2 regions of the Streptomyces sp. NPDC026377 genome follow, and region 2 is predicted to be linked to the other one. Evidence: riboswitches for the same ligand, from Rfam matches in the RefSeq annotation. Region 2 holds a riboswitch; the other holds the start of a gene.
The links. Region 2 has a riboswitch for cyclic di-AMP ahead of ACZ4MU_RS00390 (transglycosylase family protein). Riboswitches for the same ligand answer to the same signal wherever they lie in the genome.

Region 1 (6,869 bases), on a different contig from region 2:
GGCCGCGCCGACGAACTCTGCCGGTACGCGGTGCTGTTCGGCGATCCCCAGCTCGCGCTGACCGCCGTCGACCGGGTCCTCGACATCACCGCCGAGGAGGTGCGGGACGTGGCCCGGGCCACCCTGCGCCCGGACAACAGGGCGGTGCTGGTCTACGAGCCGACCACCGCAGAGGCAGACGAGGCGGCCGACGCCGACGCAGAGGGAGCAGAGCAGTGAGCGAGACCGGCGTGACCATGCAGTTCCACCCCCAGCCGACCGCCGGCACCGCGCGTCCCTGGGCCTTCCCCGCCCCCGACCGCTCCACCCTGCCCAACGGGCTGACCGTGCTGCGCTGCGACCGCCCCGGCCAGCAGGTCGTGGCCGTCGAGATCTTCCTGGCCGCCCCGCTGGACGCCGAGCCGGCCGGTCTGGACGGCGTCGCCACCATCATGGCGCGCGCGTTCTCCGAGGGCACCGACAAGCGCTCCGCCGAGGAGTTCGCCGCCGACCTGGAGCGCTGCGGCGCCACCCTGGACGCGCACGCGGACCACCCGGGCGTCCGGGTCTCCCTGGAGGTGCCGGTCTCCCGGCTCCCCAAGGCGCTCGGGCTGCTCGCCGAGGCGCTGCGGGCCCCCGCGTTCGCCGACGCCGAGGTCGACCGCCTGGTGCGCAACCGCCTCGACGAGATCCCGCACGAGCTGGCCAACCCCGCGCGCCGCGCCGCCCAGCAGCTCTCCAAGGAGCTCTTCCCGGCCGGCGCGCGCATGTCGCGCCCGCGCCAGGGGACCGAGGAGAGCGTGGCGCGGATCGACGCGGCGGCGGTACGGGCCTTCTACGAGGCGTACGTCCGCCCCGCCGCGGCCACCGCCGTGGTCGTGGGCGACCTGGGCGCCACCGACCTGGACGCGGTCCTGGCGGACACCCTGGGCGCCTGGACGGGCACCCCGGCCCAGGAACGCCCGATGCCCCCGGTCACCGCCGACGACACCGGCCGCGTGGTCATCGTGGACCGGCCCGGCGCCGTCCAGACCCAGCTCCTGATCGGCCGGATCGGCCCGGACCGCCACGACCGCGTCTGGCCCGCCCAGGTGCTGGGGACGTACTGCCTGGGCGGCACCCTCACCTCCCGTCTGGACCGCGTCCTGCGCGAGGAGAAGGGCTACACCTACGGAGTGCGCTCCTACGGCCAGGTGCTGCGCTCCGGCCCCGAGGGCACCGGCGCCGCCATGCTCGCCATCAGCGGCTCGGTGGACACGCCCAACACCGGCCCGGCCCTGGACGACCTGTGGACGGTGCTGCGCAAGCTCGCCGCCGAGGGGCTGACGGACGCCGAGCGCGAGACGGCCGTGCAGAACCTGGTGGGCGTGGCCCCGCTGAAGTACGAGACGGCCGCCGCCGTCGCCGGGACACTGGCCGACCAGGTCGAGCAGCACCTCCCGGACGACTTCCAGGCGCGGTTGTACGCGCGCCTGGCCGACACCGGCACCGTGGAGGCCACGGCGGCGGTCGTCAGCGCCTTCCCGGTGGACCGTCTGGTGACGGTCCTCGTCGGGGACGCGGCACAGATCGCGGAGCCCGTCAAGGCGCTCGGCATCGGTGAAGTCACCGTCGTGGCGGGCTGATTGGGCCGTCCGCCGAAGGCGGGCGGACGGGCCGGATGGGGACCCCGGTGGCCGAGTGGCCGCCGGGGTCCGCCTTTATGCCCGTTTTGTTAGGGAGGTTGCCTGTCTGTCATGTGGCGTGCGCAACAAAAAGACGTGTCTGTTTGGTGATTGAAAGATCAGCCGTCTAGCGTCAGTCCGGCTGTCCGTCACCACCCGTCGCAGCCGCGGCACCGGACAGCGATCGCCGAGTCCCCAATGGCGCGAGCCAGGGGAGCCGGGGACCCACTCAGTCCCTGGGGTGAATCGGAAGCCTCCGCCCGCGGAGGGGCCCGTAGGAGACCTTCCAGCTCCGAACCCGTCAGCTAACCCGGTAGGCGAGATGGAAGGAAAGGAACCGCCTCTCCATGGCGTTCACCCGTGCCACCGGGAAGCACCGCCGGCCCAGCGCCGTGTCGCGCAAGAGCGCGAACATAGCGGGCATCGCCACCCTCGCCACCGCCGGCGTCGTGGGCACCCTCGCCTCCCCGGCCATGGCCGCCGACAGCTCGGCGTCCGCCGCCGCCTCGGTCGAGGACACCGGCATCACCCAGGCCATCGTGATCGGTGACTCGCTCGCCGACCGGATCGACGCCCAGGCCGCCGCCCAGAAGCACGCCGCCGACAAGGCCCGCGCCGCCGCCGAGGCGAAGCGCAAGGCCGAGGCGAAGGCCAAGGAGGAGCGCGAGGCCAGGGAGCGCGCCGCCCGCGAGGCCGAGCGCAAGCGCCTCAACTCCTTCGTCGCCCCGATCGACGGCGGTTACGTCTCCACCGGCTACAAGAGCGGCGGCTCGATCTGGTCCTCCGGCAGCCACACCGGCATCGACTTCCACGCGGGCGAGGGCACCCCGGTGCACGCGGTCGGTCTGGGCACCGTCGTCGAGGCGGGCTGGGGCGGCGCCTACGGCAACAACATCGTGATCCGGATGAACGACGGCACGTACACGCAGTACGGCCACCTCTCGTCCATCGGGGTGTACGTCGGCCAGCGCGTCGAGCCGGGCCAGCAGATCGCCCTCTCCGGCAACACCGGCAACACCACCGGCCCGCACCTCCACTTCGAGGCCCGCACGGGCCCGGCGTACGGCTCGGACATCGACCCGATCGCGTATCTGCGCTCGCACGGCGTCAACGTCTGACCCGGCCGTCCCCGCATCCCGACCGCAAGCCCCCGGAGCGCATCGCGCCGGGGGCTTCGGCGTGCCGTCCGGCGCGCGCGCCCGTCCATGGCCAAAAGATATGCCTGGCATACGGCACGTCACCGGGAATTAACAGACGCTGGAATAGAGTCGCCGAACAGGCGTCGATCGACCGCGTTTCGCGGGGATTAAGGCGGAGGTTCGGTCATGCGCATTCCCGCGCAATCGGTATGCACGGCAATCCGCGACGACATCGTCTCGGGGCTCTTCGCACGCGGCAGCCGGCTCACCGAGGAAGTGCTAGCCCGGCGGTACGGCGTCTCCCGCGTGCCCGTCCGCGAGGCGCTGCGCACCCTGGAGTCCGAGGGGTTCGTCACCACGCGCCGGCACGCCGGGGCGTGTGTCGCCGAGCCGACCGAGCAGGAGGCCGCCGACCTGCTCGAACTGTGCGCCCTGCTGGAGCCGCTGGCCGCGTCGCGGGCCGCCGCCCGGCGCACCGAGGCCCATCTCAAGGTGCTGCGCGGCCTGGTCAGGCTCGGCCAGGACCGCGTGCGGCGGGCCCAGGGCGAGGATCTGCGCTCCCTGGGCGTCTGGTTTCACGAGACGCTCGCCCAGGCCTCCGGCAGCCCCGGCCTCATCGCGCTGCTCACCCAGCTGCGGCACAAGATCGCGTGGATGTACGTGGCGGAGCAGCCCGCGCTGCCCGCCGAGTACTGGGCGGAGCACGGGGCGCTGGTGGACGCGCTGGCCCGCGGCGACGCCGAGCGGGCCAGGATGCTGGCCGCCCGCCACGCCGAGCGCGCGTTTTCCGCCTATCGGCTGCGGCGCCCGGCGGACGTGAGGATCCCGCAACATGCCGTAAACACCGCGAGCGCCCGTGCTTAACAGGTTCGCCGTATACAAAGGGGTGATTCGGCGGGGCGGATTCGTGCTGCCCGAAAGTGGCGCGGAATGCACGGGCGGGGTCGGCCGGTCCGCGTTACCGGGCGCATAAGCCGGAGCAGTACCTATGGGAAAAGGAAAGGAGCCGCAGACCCGGAATTCGGGTCCGCGGCTCCGATCGCGAAGTGCGGTGACACGCGGTGCGCCGGGACGGCGGCGCGGCGCCGGTTCCCGGCCGGCCGCAGTCGGCGGGATCGCGCCCGCCGGGCCGGGGCAGCCGGACCGGTCGGCCGGCTCAGACGGTCTCGGGGAGCTCCTCGAGACCTTCCTCGACCAGCTTCGCCAGACGGTCCAGGGCCGCGTCGGCGCCCTCCGCCTCGGAAGCCAGCACGATCTCCTCGCCGCCCTGCGCGCCCAGGCCGAGCACCGCGAGCATGGAGGCGGCGTTGACCGGGTTGCCGTCGGCCTTGGCGATCGTCACGGGGACGCCGGAGGCCGTGGCGGCGCGGACGAAAAGGGAAGCGGGGCGGGCGTGCAGGCCCTCGGCCCAGCCGACATTGACGCGGCGCTCAGCCATGGTGATGCCCTTCGAGATCTCTCACGGTTGTCTAGACCAGTCTCTCATGTCCTGCGCGGTGCTCGTGCCGACGTCGGTCCCGGATCCGGCGGCCCCTCGGCCCGGGCGCCCTCTCCACCTTGCCCCCTACCTTGACCCGACCCAACCGGCCCCGCGACCCGTAGGCTGCCCGTATGCAGGCTCCGCAGGAGAAGACGCAGGACCCCGCGTACCCGGCCCACTGGGAGGCCGACGTCGTGCTGCGCGACGGGGGGACCGCGCGGATCAGGCCCATCACGACCGACGACGCGGAGCGGCTCGTCTCGTTCTACGAGCAGGTGTCGGACGAGTCCAAGTACTACCGCTTCTTCGCGCCCTACCCCCGGCTCTCCGCCAAGGACGTGCACCGCTTCACCCATCACGACTACGTGGACCGGGTGGGGCTCGCGGCGACGGTGGGCGGGGAGTTCATCGCGACCGTCCGCTACGACCGGATCAACGCCCAGGGGCGGCCCGCCTCGGCGCCGGCCGACGAGGCGGAGGTGGCGTTCCTGGTCCAGGACGCCCACCAGGGGCGCGGGGTCGCCTCCGCGCTGCTCGAACACATCGCGGAGGTCGCGCGCGAGCGGGGGATCAGACGGTTCGCGGCGGAGGTGCTGCCCGCCAACAACAAGATGATCAAGGTGTTCACGGACGCGGGCTACCAGCAGAAGCGGTCCTTCGAGGACGGCTCGGTCCATCTCACGCTGGATCTGGAACCGACCGCCGAGTCGCTGGCGGTGCAGCGCGCGCGTGAGCAGCGCGCCGAGGCCCGCTCGGTGCAGCGTCTGCTCGCCCCCGGCTCGGTGGCCGTGATCGGCACCGGCCGCGCGCCGGGCGGCGTGGGCCGCACGGTGCTGCGCAACCTCTTGGGGGCGGGGTTCACCGGGCCTGTGTACGCGGTCAACCGGGCCCTCCCGGAAGGAGGTTCCGAGATCGACGGCGTCCGGGCGGTCCGCTCGCTCGGCGAGCTCGGGGAGCCGGTCGACCTCGCCGTCGTCGCCGTCCCGGCCGAACGGGTGCCGGAGGCGGTCGCGGAGTGCGGCGAGCACGGGGTGCAGGGACTGGTCGTGCTGTCCGCCGGGTACGCCGAGAGCGGCGCGGCCGGGCGCGAACGCCAGCGCGAACTGCTGCGCCAGGTGCGGTCGTACGGGATGCGGCTGATCGGGCCCAACGCGTTCGGCGTCATCAACACCGCGCCCGGGACGCGGCTGAACGCCTCGCTCGCGCCCGAGCCGCCGCGGCGCGGGCGGATCGGCCTGTTCACCCAGTCGGGCGCGATCGGCATCGCGCTCCTGTCGGGGCTGCACCGGCGGGGCGCGGGCCTGTCGGCGTTCATCTCCTCGGGCAACCGGGCGGACGTCTCGGGCAACGACATCCTCCAGTACTGGTACGAGGACGCGGACACGGACGTGGTCCTGCTGTACCTCGAATCCATCGGCAACCCGCGGAAGTTCACCCGGCTCGCGCGGCGGACGGCCGCGGTGAAGCCGGTGGTCGCGGTGAAGGGAGCCCGGCACAGCGGCTCGACCCCGCCGGGCCACGCGGTCCCGGTGACCCGGGTCCCGGACAAGGCGGTCTCGGCGCTGCTGCGCCAGGCGGGCGTGATCCGGGTGGACACCGTGACCGAGCTGGTCGACGCGGGCGTCCTCCTCGCGGGCCAGCCGCTCCCGGCCGGGCCGCGCGTCGCCATCCTCGGCAACTCGGAGTCCCTCGGCCTGCTCACGTACGACGCCTGCCTCACGGAGGGGCTGCGCCCGCACCCGCCGGTCGACCTGACGACGGCGGCCACCCCCGAGGACTTCCGCGACGCGCTGGTCCGGGCCCTGGCGGACGAATTCTGCGACGCGGTGGTGGTCACGGCGATCCCCTGGATGGGCGAGCCCGGCCACCCCGACGAGGCCCTGGCCACGGCCCTCCACCAGGCCACGACGACGGCCCCGGGCAAGCCGGTGGCGGTGGTGCACGTGGAACTGGGCGGCCTGGCAGAAGCCCTGGCAAGCGCGGCAAGCACGGCCCCCCGCACAACACCCCCTCGCCCCCAGCCGACGGCCCCGGCGGACGTGCGGAGCCACCCCCTGACGGAAATCCCGGGCCGGAGCCCCGAGGACGCCCGGAGCCACACCCCCGCCGGGGGCCCGGGCCACAGCCCCGAGGAGCCCCACGGACACGCCTCCACCGGGACCCGGGGGCGCACCCCGAGCCATACCCCCACCGGCCTCACGGGGCGCGGCCCCGAGGACGCCCGGAGCCACACCCCCTCCGGGAGCCAGGGCCACACCCCCGGGGAGAGCCGGGTGAGCGCCCCCACCGGGCTCCCGGGGCACAGCCCCGAAGGGGTGCAGGGGCGCAGCCCCGCCGGGGGGCCGGGGGCGGAGCCCCCGGGGAGGTTCTCCCTTCTCGGCCCGCCCCCACCCCCGGAGGGTTTCGGGAAGGGGCGGGGCGGGGGAGAACCTGCCGCCCACCACGCACCCGCAGCCGCCTCCACACCTACCCCCACCCGCATCCCCGCCTACCCCGCCGCGGAACGAGCGGTCCGCGCCCTCGCCGAGGCCGTCCGTTACGGGCAGTGGCGACGCCAGGCCGCCGAGCAGGGCAGGGTGCCGCAGTACGACGACATCGACGAGACGG
Region 2 (6,869 bases):
CTTCCCGCTCACCAACGCGGCCAACTTCGTGATCACCACGACCGGGATGTACGTACTGGTGGACCTGCTCGGCCTCAGCAGCACCTGGGCCCCGCTGATCGCCGCGGCGGCGGCCATCCCGGTCACCTTCGTCCTCTCCCGGACGATCATGCTGCGGCCCGAGACCCGCGGGACGGCCGAATCGTTGAGCGAATCAGTGGCCCACACCACTGAGACTGCCTAACATCGATCACCGCAAGGTCATAGGTCATCTGGTCGCTGCACTGTCGCACGATCCGCCGGGAGGCTCCTTTGCACCGCCGCCGTCGCACCGCACTCGCCCTCTGTGTCGCGCTCCTCGGCGCGGGGCCACTCCTGACCGCCTGCGGCAGCGAGGCCCATCCGGGCGCCGCCGCCGTCGTGGGGGGCGACCGCATCCCGGTCTCCGCCCTCCAGGCCCAGGTCAAGGACGTCCGTACGGCGCAGCAGGCCTCGCCGCAGTCCGCCCAGCTCATCCGGAACACCGGCCAGCTCAGCCGCGCCAAGCTGCACGGCCTGATCTTCGACAAGGTGCTGGACCGGGCCGCCGCCGACGCCGGGGTGAGCGTCAGCCGCAAGGAGCTCCAGCAGGCGCGGGCGGCGATGGCCCGGCAGGCGGGCGGGGAGCAGGCGCTCGCCGCCATGCTCCTCCAGCAGCGCGGGGTCGCCCCCGGCCAGATCGACGACGCGGTGCGCGAGCAGGTGCAGCTCACCAGGCTGGCGGCCGCGACCGGCGCCGACCTCGCCACGCCGACCGGCCAGGCCTCCGTCACCAGGACGCTCAACGAGGCGTCGAAGAAGCTGAAGATCGACGTGAACCCGCGGTACGGGACCTGGGACGACAAGGCGATCCAGCTCGCCGACACCAAGACGCCGTGGATCGCCCAGGTGACCCGGAACGCCCCGGAGCAGGAGGCCCCCGTCACCGGCTGACGGGCCGGGGCGGGTGCGGCGGGCGGCCGGGGTAGGTTCGAGAGGTGACTCTCGAAGAACCCGGCCGCGTCGTCCTGCTCACCGCCAGCCACCGGGTGGCCCCCGGGCTGCTGTCCTGGCCCGCGTGGCAGACGCTGCGCGCCGCCGACCGGGTGCTCTGCGCCGACCCCGGCCACCCGCAGCTGCCGTATCTGCGCGAGGCGGGCGTCGAGGCCGAGATCGCGGAGCCGGATGCCCAGGAGCTCCTCGCGGCGTGCGCCGGGGGCCGTACGGTCGTCGTCCTGCCCTCCGGCGAGGGCGACCGCCGGCTCACCGACGGGCTGGCCCGGCTCGCGGGCTCCGGCCGGGTCGCGATGCCCGACCTGGAGCTGCTGCCCGGCTCGTACGACCTGCCCGGCGCCCGGCTGCTCGACCTCGTCCAGGTCATGGACCGCATCCGCCGCGAGTGCCCGTGGTCGTCCCAGCAGACCCACAAGGGGCTGGCGAAGTACGCCCTGGAAGAGGCGTACGAGCTGGTCGAGGCGGTGGAGGAGGGCGACCGCGACGAGCTGCGCGAGGAGCTGGGGGACGTGCTGCTCCAGGTCGTCTTCCACGCGCGGATCGCGGAGGAGGGGGGCGCGGAGGACGGGGCGGACCCGTTCTCCATCGACGACGTGGCCGGGACGATCGTGGAGAAGCTGATCCACCGCCATCCGCACATCTTCGGTGACGCGCACGCCGAGACGCCCGAGGAGGTCAAGGAGCACTGGCTGCGCCAGAAGGCCGAGGAGAAGCGCCGCGACTCGGTGACCGATGGCATCCCCCTCGGCCAGCCCGGCCTCGCCCTCGCCGCCAAGCTGGCGTCCCGGGTCCGCACGGCGGGCCTGGAGGTGCCCCTGCCCTCCGGCGAGGGCATCGGCTACCGGCTGCTCGCCCTGGCGGTGGCGGCGGAGGCCGACGGCACGGACCCGGAGGCGGCCCTGCGGGCGGCGGCACGCGCGTACCGCGACGCGATCCGCACGACGGAAACGGCCTGACACCGGTGAGCCCTACGAACCCCCGGAACCAGGACCCGACTCCGGGCCAGGACCCGGGCCGAGCCCCGACCCCGGCCACCCAGCCCCCGACCCCGCCGACCCGGGCCCCCGGCCGCCACTCCACCCCGCCGGACCAGGCGCCGCCAGGGGCACCCCCCGCCCCGGAGATGTTCACCTGGGAGTTCGCCACCGATCCCTACCCTGCCTACGCCTGGCTGCGGGAGCACGCGCCCGTGCGCCGCACCACCTTGCCCAGCGGGGTCGAGGCGTGGCTGGTGACGCGGTACGGGGACGCCCGCCAGGCCCTCGCCGACCAGCGGCTCTCCAAGAACCCGGCGCACCACGACGAGCCCGCGCACGCCCGGGGCAGAACGGGCATCCCGGGCGAGCGCAAGGCCGAGCTCATGACGCATCTGCTCAACATCGACCCGCCCGACCACACCCGGCTGCGGCGGCTGGTGTCGAAGGCGTTCACCCCGCGTACGGTCGCCGAATTCGCGCCCCGGGTGCAGGAGTTGACGGACGCCCTCATCGACCGTTTCGCGGCGGGCGGGGAGGCCGACCTCATCCACGAGTTCGCCTTCCCGCTGCCCATCTACGCCATCTGCGACCTGCTGGGCGTCCCGCGCGAGGACCAGGACGACTTCCGGGACTGGGCCGGGATGATGATCCGGCACGGCAAGGGCCCGCGCGGCGGCGTGGCCCGCTCGGTGAAGAAGATGCGCGGCTACCTCCTCGAACTCATCCACCGCAAGCGGGAGAACCCGGGCGAGGACCTCATCTCCGGCCTCATCCGCGCCAGCGACCACGGTGAGCACCTCACCGAGAACGAGGCCGCGGCGATGGCCTTCATCCTCCTGTTCGCCGGGTTCGAGACCACCGTGAACCTCATCGGCAACGGCATGTACGCGCTGCTGCGCGACCCCGGGCAGCGCGAGCGGCTGCAGGCCTCGCTCGCGGCCGGGGAGTCGGACCTGCTGGACACCGGCATCGAGGAACTGCTGCGCTACGACGGGCCCGTGGAGATGGCCACCTGGCGCTTCGCCACCCGCCCGCTGACGATCGGGGGCCAGGACATCGCTGCGGGCGACCCGGTGCTGGTCGTGCTGGCCGCCGCCGACCGCGACCCCGAGCGCTTCGACGACCCCGACACGCTCGACCTCGGCCGCCGCGACAACCAGCACCTCGGCTACGGCCACGGCATCCACTACTGCCTGGGCGCACCCCTGGCCAGACTGGAGGCGAGGACCGCGCTGGCCACCTTGTTGAGGCGCCTGCCTGACCTGCGCCTAGCGGCAGATCCTGCCGATTTGCGCTGGCGGGGCGGCCTGATCATGCGTGGACTGCGCACGCTTCCGGTCGCGTTCACACCCAGCGGAACTGACGGTCCGTCAAAACTGTGATGTTCGCGTTATCGCGGGTGCATCGACTTGTGACAAGCGTTCGAGTACGGCTACGTTCACCCCTCGACTCGCCAAACCAGGCTTCCCGCCCGGCTCAGCAGTCATAGACGTAGTCACACGGAAGGCCACAGCATGCGCTCCGGGAACGGACGGCACCGCCGCCCCCGCCAGGCTCCCGCACTCGTCGTCGCGGCGGGGGTGACCGGCTCGGCCCTCGCCCTTCCGCTCTTCGCGGCGAGCGGCGCCAGCGCCGCCACCGCGTCCACCTGGGACAGCGTGGCGGAGTGCGAGAGCGGCGGCGCCTGGAGCGCCGACTTCGGCAACGGACTGTACGGCGGGCTCCAGTTCTCCCAGGAGACCTGGCAGGAATACGGCGGCACGGCGTACGCCGAGCGCGCCGACCTGGCCAGCCGGGCGCAGCAGATAGCGGTCGCCGAGAAGGTGCTCGCGGCGAAGGGCCCGAAGGCCTTCACCAGCTGCTCGGGGATCTCCGGGCTCACCACGGGCGGCGGCGCCCCGTCCGTGGACCCGGGCGCCACGCCCTCGCCGTACGTCCCCTCCGAGGAGGGGGCCGCGACCCCGGACACCACGGCCACGCCGTCCGCGCCCGCCAAGAAGCCGCCGGCGTCCACCACGCCGTCCCCGTCGTCCTCGACCGCCCCCAAGTCCTCCACGACGCCCTCGGCGCCGTCCACGGGCGCGAGCGGCAAGCCGGGCTCCACCGGCACGGACGGCGCGACCGAGCCCGCCGGCACGGCCACCGGCCCCGCCACGGGGTCCGCCACCGGCGGCAAGCACCGCGGCACCCCGGACCCGGCCGAGACCGGTACCCCCGCGACCACCGAGCCGGGCAATACGGACAACGCTCATGAATCGGGGCGTCACGCCTCGCGAGGTGACGCCGAGTCACGCGAGTCGGGCGATGTGCTCGCCGCCGAGGGCGACTACACCGTCCGCCCCGGCGACAATCTGTGGGACATCTCGCGCTCGCACAAGGTCGAGGGCGGCTGGTCCGCGCTCTACAAGGCGAACAAGAAGACGATCGGCGCCGACCCGAACCTCATCCTGCCTGGCCAGAACCTTGATCTGAACCCGGCGAAGACGGACAACCCGGCCCCGGTCAAGGGGTAGTTCAGGGGCCTATGTCCACTTCTGCGCAAGTGAGACATGGGTCTCTTTCCGTCAACTGCCCTGTCCCGTCCGTCCGGTACGCGCCTTACGCCCCCGACCTGCGGAAACGGGGGTTGCGGGAGGGTCGGGAGGGGCGATTTCTCCCTGATGTGCCCCTTTGAACATCAGGGGTTGGTGTGTTTACGGTCGAAGCGCTCGTCACCACGGGCCCCTTCGACCGGGAACGCCGAATCCTGCCGCCGGTCGCGGGGAACAGTCGACGCTCTGTGCGCCGTAGGCAGGAGCGGGGGACCCAAGGTAAGCGCCGGGCCCGGCCGTTGAGGGACGTACGCCATACGGCGAGACGTACGAAGCGGCCAGGGAACGGCTTGGGGTGAAGACGCGCCACTGGGCGCGGCCGGGCCACTCACTCGCCCGAACCCGACAGCTCACCTCGCAGGCGTCGGTGAGGAGAACTCCATGCTGCTTTCCGGCAAGGGCAAGCACCGCCGCCCGTCCAAGGCCGTCCGAGTCGTCACGCTGGCCGGTGTCACCGGTGCCGCTGTCGCCGCCCCGCTGATGGCCGCCGGCTCCGCCTCCGCCGCCTCCGTCTCCACCTGGGACGCCGTCGCCCAGTGCGAGTCCGGCGGCAACTGGTCCATCAACACCGGCAACGGCTACTACGGCGGTCTGCAGTTCTCGCAGTCCTCCTGGGCCGCGGCGGGCGGCACGCAGTACGCCTCCCGCGCCGACCTGGCCAGCAAGGGCCAGCAGATCGCCACGGCCGAGCGGCTGCTCGCCATGCAGGGCCCGGGTGCCTGGTCCTGCGCCGGCGCGGGCAACCTGACCGCCGGCGGCTCGGCCGCGAACGTCGACACGTCCGGCTCCCCGGCCACGCCGAAGAAGGCCGCGCCGAAGAAGGCCGCGCCGAAGAAGGCCGCGCCCAAGGCCGCGCCCGCCCCGAAGCGCGAGTCGGCCCCCGCCTCGCGCGGCGAGTCCCGTCCGGCCCCGGTCAAGACCGGCGACGGCGAGTACCAGGTGAAGGCCGGGGACACCCTGGGGTCCATCGCCTCGGCGCACGGGGTCAAGGGCGGCTGGGAGAAGCTGTTCGAGCTGAACAAGGACGTCGTCAAGGACGCCAACCTGATCTACGTGAACCAGCAGCTCCACCTGAGCTGAGCCTCCTCCCGGCCCGGGGGTGCGGGGCCTGCGGTCCGTCTGTGGCCGAGCACACGGCCCCCACCCCCCTTCTTGGGCCGGGGGCCGGTGGCGGGTTGCCCGCGCCCCTTCCGAGCCGGGATTTCGTCCGCGGGCCGTCGCTGGCTGATCGCGCAGTTCCCCGCGCCCCTTCTCGGCCGGGGGTTCGCCTGCGGCCCGGTGGTGTGTTGCCCGCGCAGTTCCCCGCGCCCCTGTAGGTGCCCGCACCACCAGGGGCGCGGGGAACTGCGCGCCAAGCCCCAGCCGGTCCGCGGACAAAGGCGCACCTAGGCACCCGAAGGGGCGCGGGGAACTGCGCGACCAGCCCCCACCGGGCCGCAGACGAATACGCACCGCATCCCGCAGGGGACCCGCACCGCATCCCGCAGGGGACCCGCAGGGCGCGGGGGTTTGTTTTGTTCGGGAACATTTTGCCCCCCGTTTCGTCCCACGGGCCGGTCGGTCGGCTGGTGGATGCCCCGGAGCCGGTTAGGCTCAGGGGTGCCGGACCACGCGGCCCGGCGTTTTCCGCGTCACATCCCAGAAGGAGATGCTCGTGCCGTCCATCGACGTCGTCGTAGCCCGGGAAATCCTGGACTCCCGAGGCAACCCCACGGTCGAGGTCGAGGTCGGCCTCGACGACGGCAGCACCGGCCGTGCCGCCGTCCCCTCCGGCGCCTCCACGGGCGCCTTCGAGGCCATCGAACTGCGTGACGGCGACCCCAGCCGCTACCAGGGCAAGGGCGTCGAGAAGGCCGTCCTCGCCGTGATCGAGCAGATCGGCCCGGAGCTCGTCGGCTACGACGCCACCGAGCAGCGCCTGATCGACCAGGCGATGTTCGACCTGGACGCCACGGACAACAAGGGCTCGCTCGGCGCCAACGCCATCCTCGGCGTCTCGCTCGCCGTCGCCCACGCCGCCTCCGAGGCCAGCGACCTGCCGCTCTTCCGCTACCTGGGCGGCCCGAACGCGCACCTGCTGCCCGTTCCGATGATGAACATCCTCAACGGTGGGTCGCACGCCGACTCCAACGTCGACATCCAGGAGTTCATGATCGCCCCGATCGGCGCGGAGTCCTTCTCCGAGGCGCTGCGCTGGGGCACCGAGGTCTACCACACCCTCAAGGCCGTCCTGAAGCGCAAGGGCCTGTCCACCGGCCTCGGCGACGAGGGCGGCTTCGCCCCGAACCTG

Region 1: another riboswitch for cyclic di-AMP. It lies ahead of ACZ4MU_RS25340 (M23 family metallopeptidase); the one in region 2 lies ahead of ACZ4MU_RS00390 (transglycosylase family protein).

Annotation. Positions count from the first base shown of each region.
Region 1 covers NZ_JBVHPV010000013.1:154,074-160,942, forward strand. Annotated here, with positions in the region: gene ACZ4MU_RS25330 (M16 family metallopeptidase) at 1-219, shown strand, start outside; gene ACZ4MU_RS25335 (M16 family metallopeptidase) at 237-1,604, shown strand; cyclic di-AMP (ydaO/yuaA leader) riboswitch at 1,819-1,978, shown strand; gene ACZ4MU_RS25340 (M23 family metallopeptidase) at 1,991-2,761, shown strand; gene ACZ4MU_RS25345 (GntR family transcriptional regulator) at 2,969-3,646, shown strand; gene ACZ4MU_RS25350 (HPr family phosphocarrier protein) at 3,939-4,220, opposite strand; gene ACZ4MU_RS25355 (bifunctional acetate--CoA ligase family protein/GNAT family N-acetyltransferase) at 4,394-6,869, shown strand, end outside.
Region 2 covers NZ_JBVHPV010000001.1:91,452-98,320, reverse strand. Annotated here, with positions in the region: gene ACZ4MU_RS00415 (GtrA family protein) at 1-223, shown strand, start outside; gene ACZ4MU_RS00410 (SurA N-terminal domain-containing protein) at 292-951, shown strand; gene ACZ4MU_RS00405 (nucleoside triphosphate pyrophosphohydrolase) at 996-1,967, shown strand; gene ACZ4MU_RS00400 (cytochrome P450 family protein) at 2,135-3,370, shown strand; gene ACZ4MU_RS00395 (transglycosylase family protein) at 3,503-4,501, shown strand; cyclic di-AMP (ydaO/yuaA leader) riboswitch at 4,761-4,958, shown strand; gene ACZ4MU_RS00390 (transglycosylase family protein) at 4,961-5,659, shown strand; gene eno (phosphopyruvate hydratase) at 6,234-6,869, shown strand, end outside.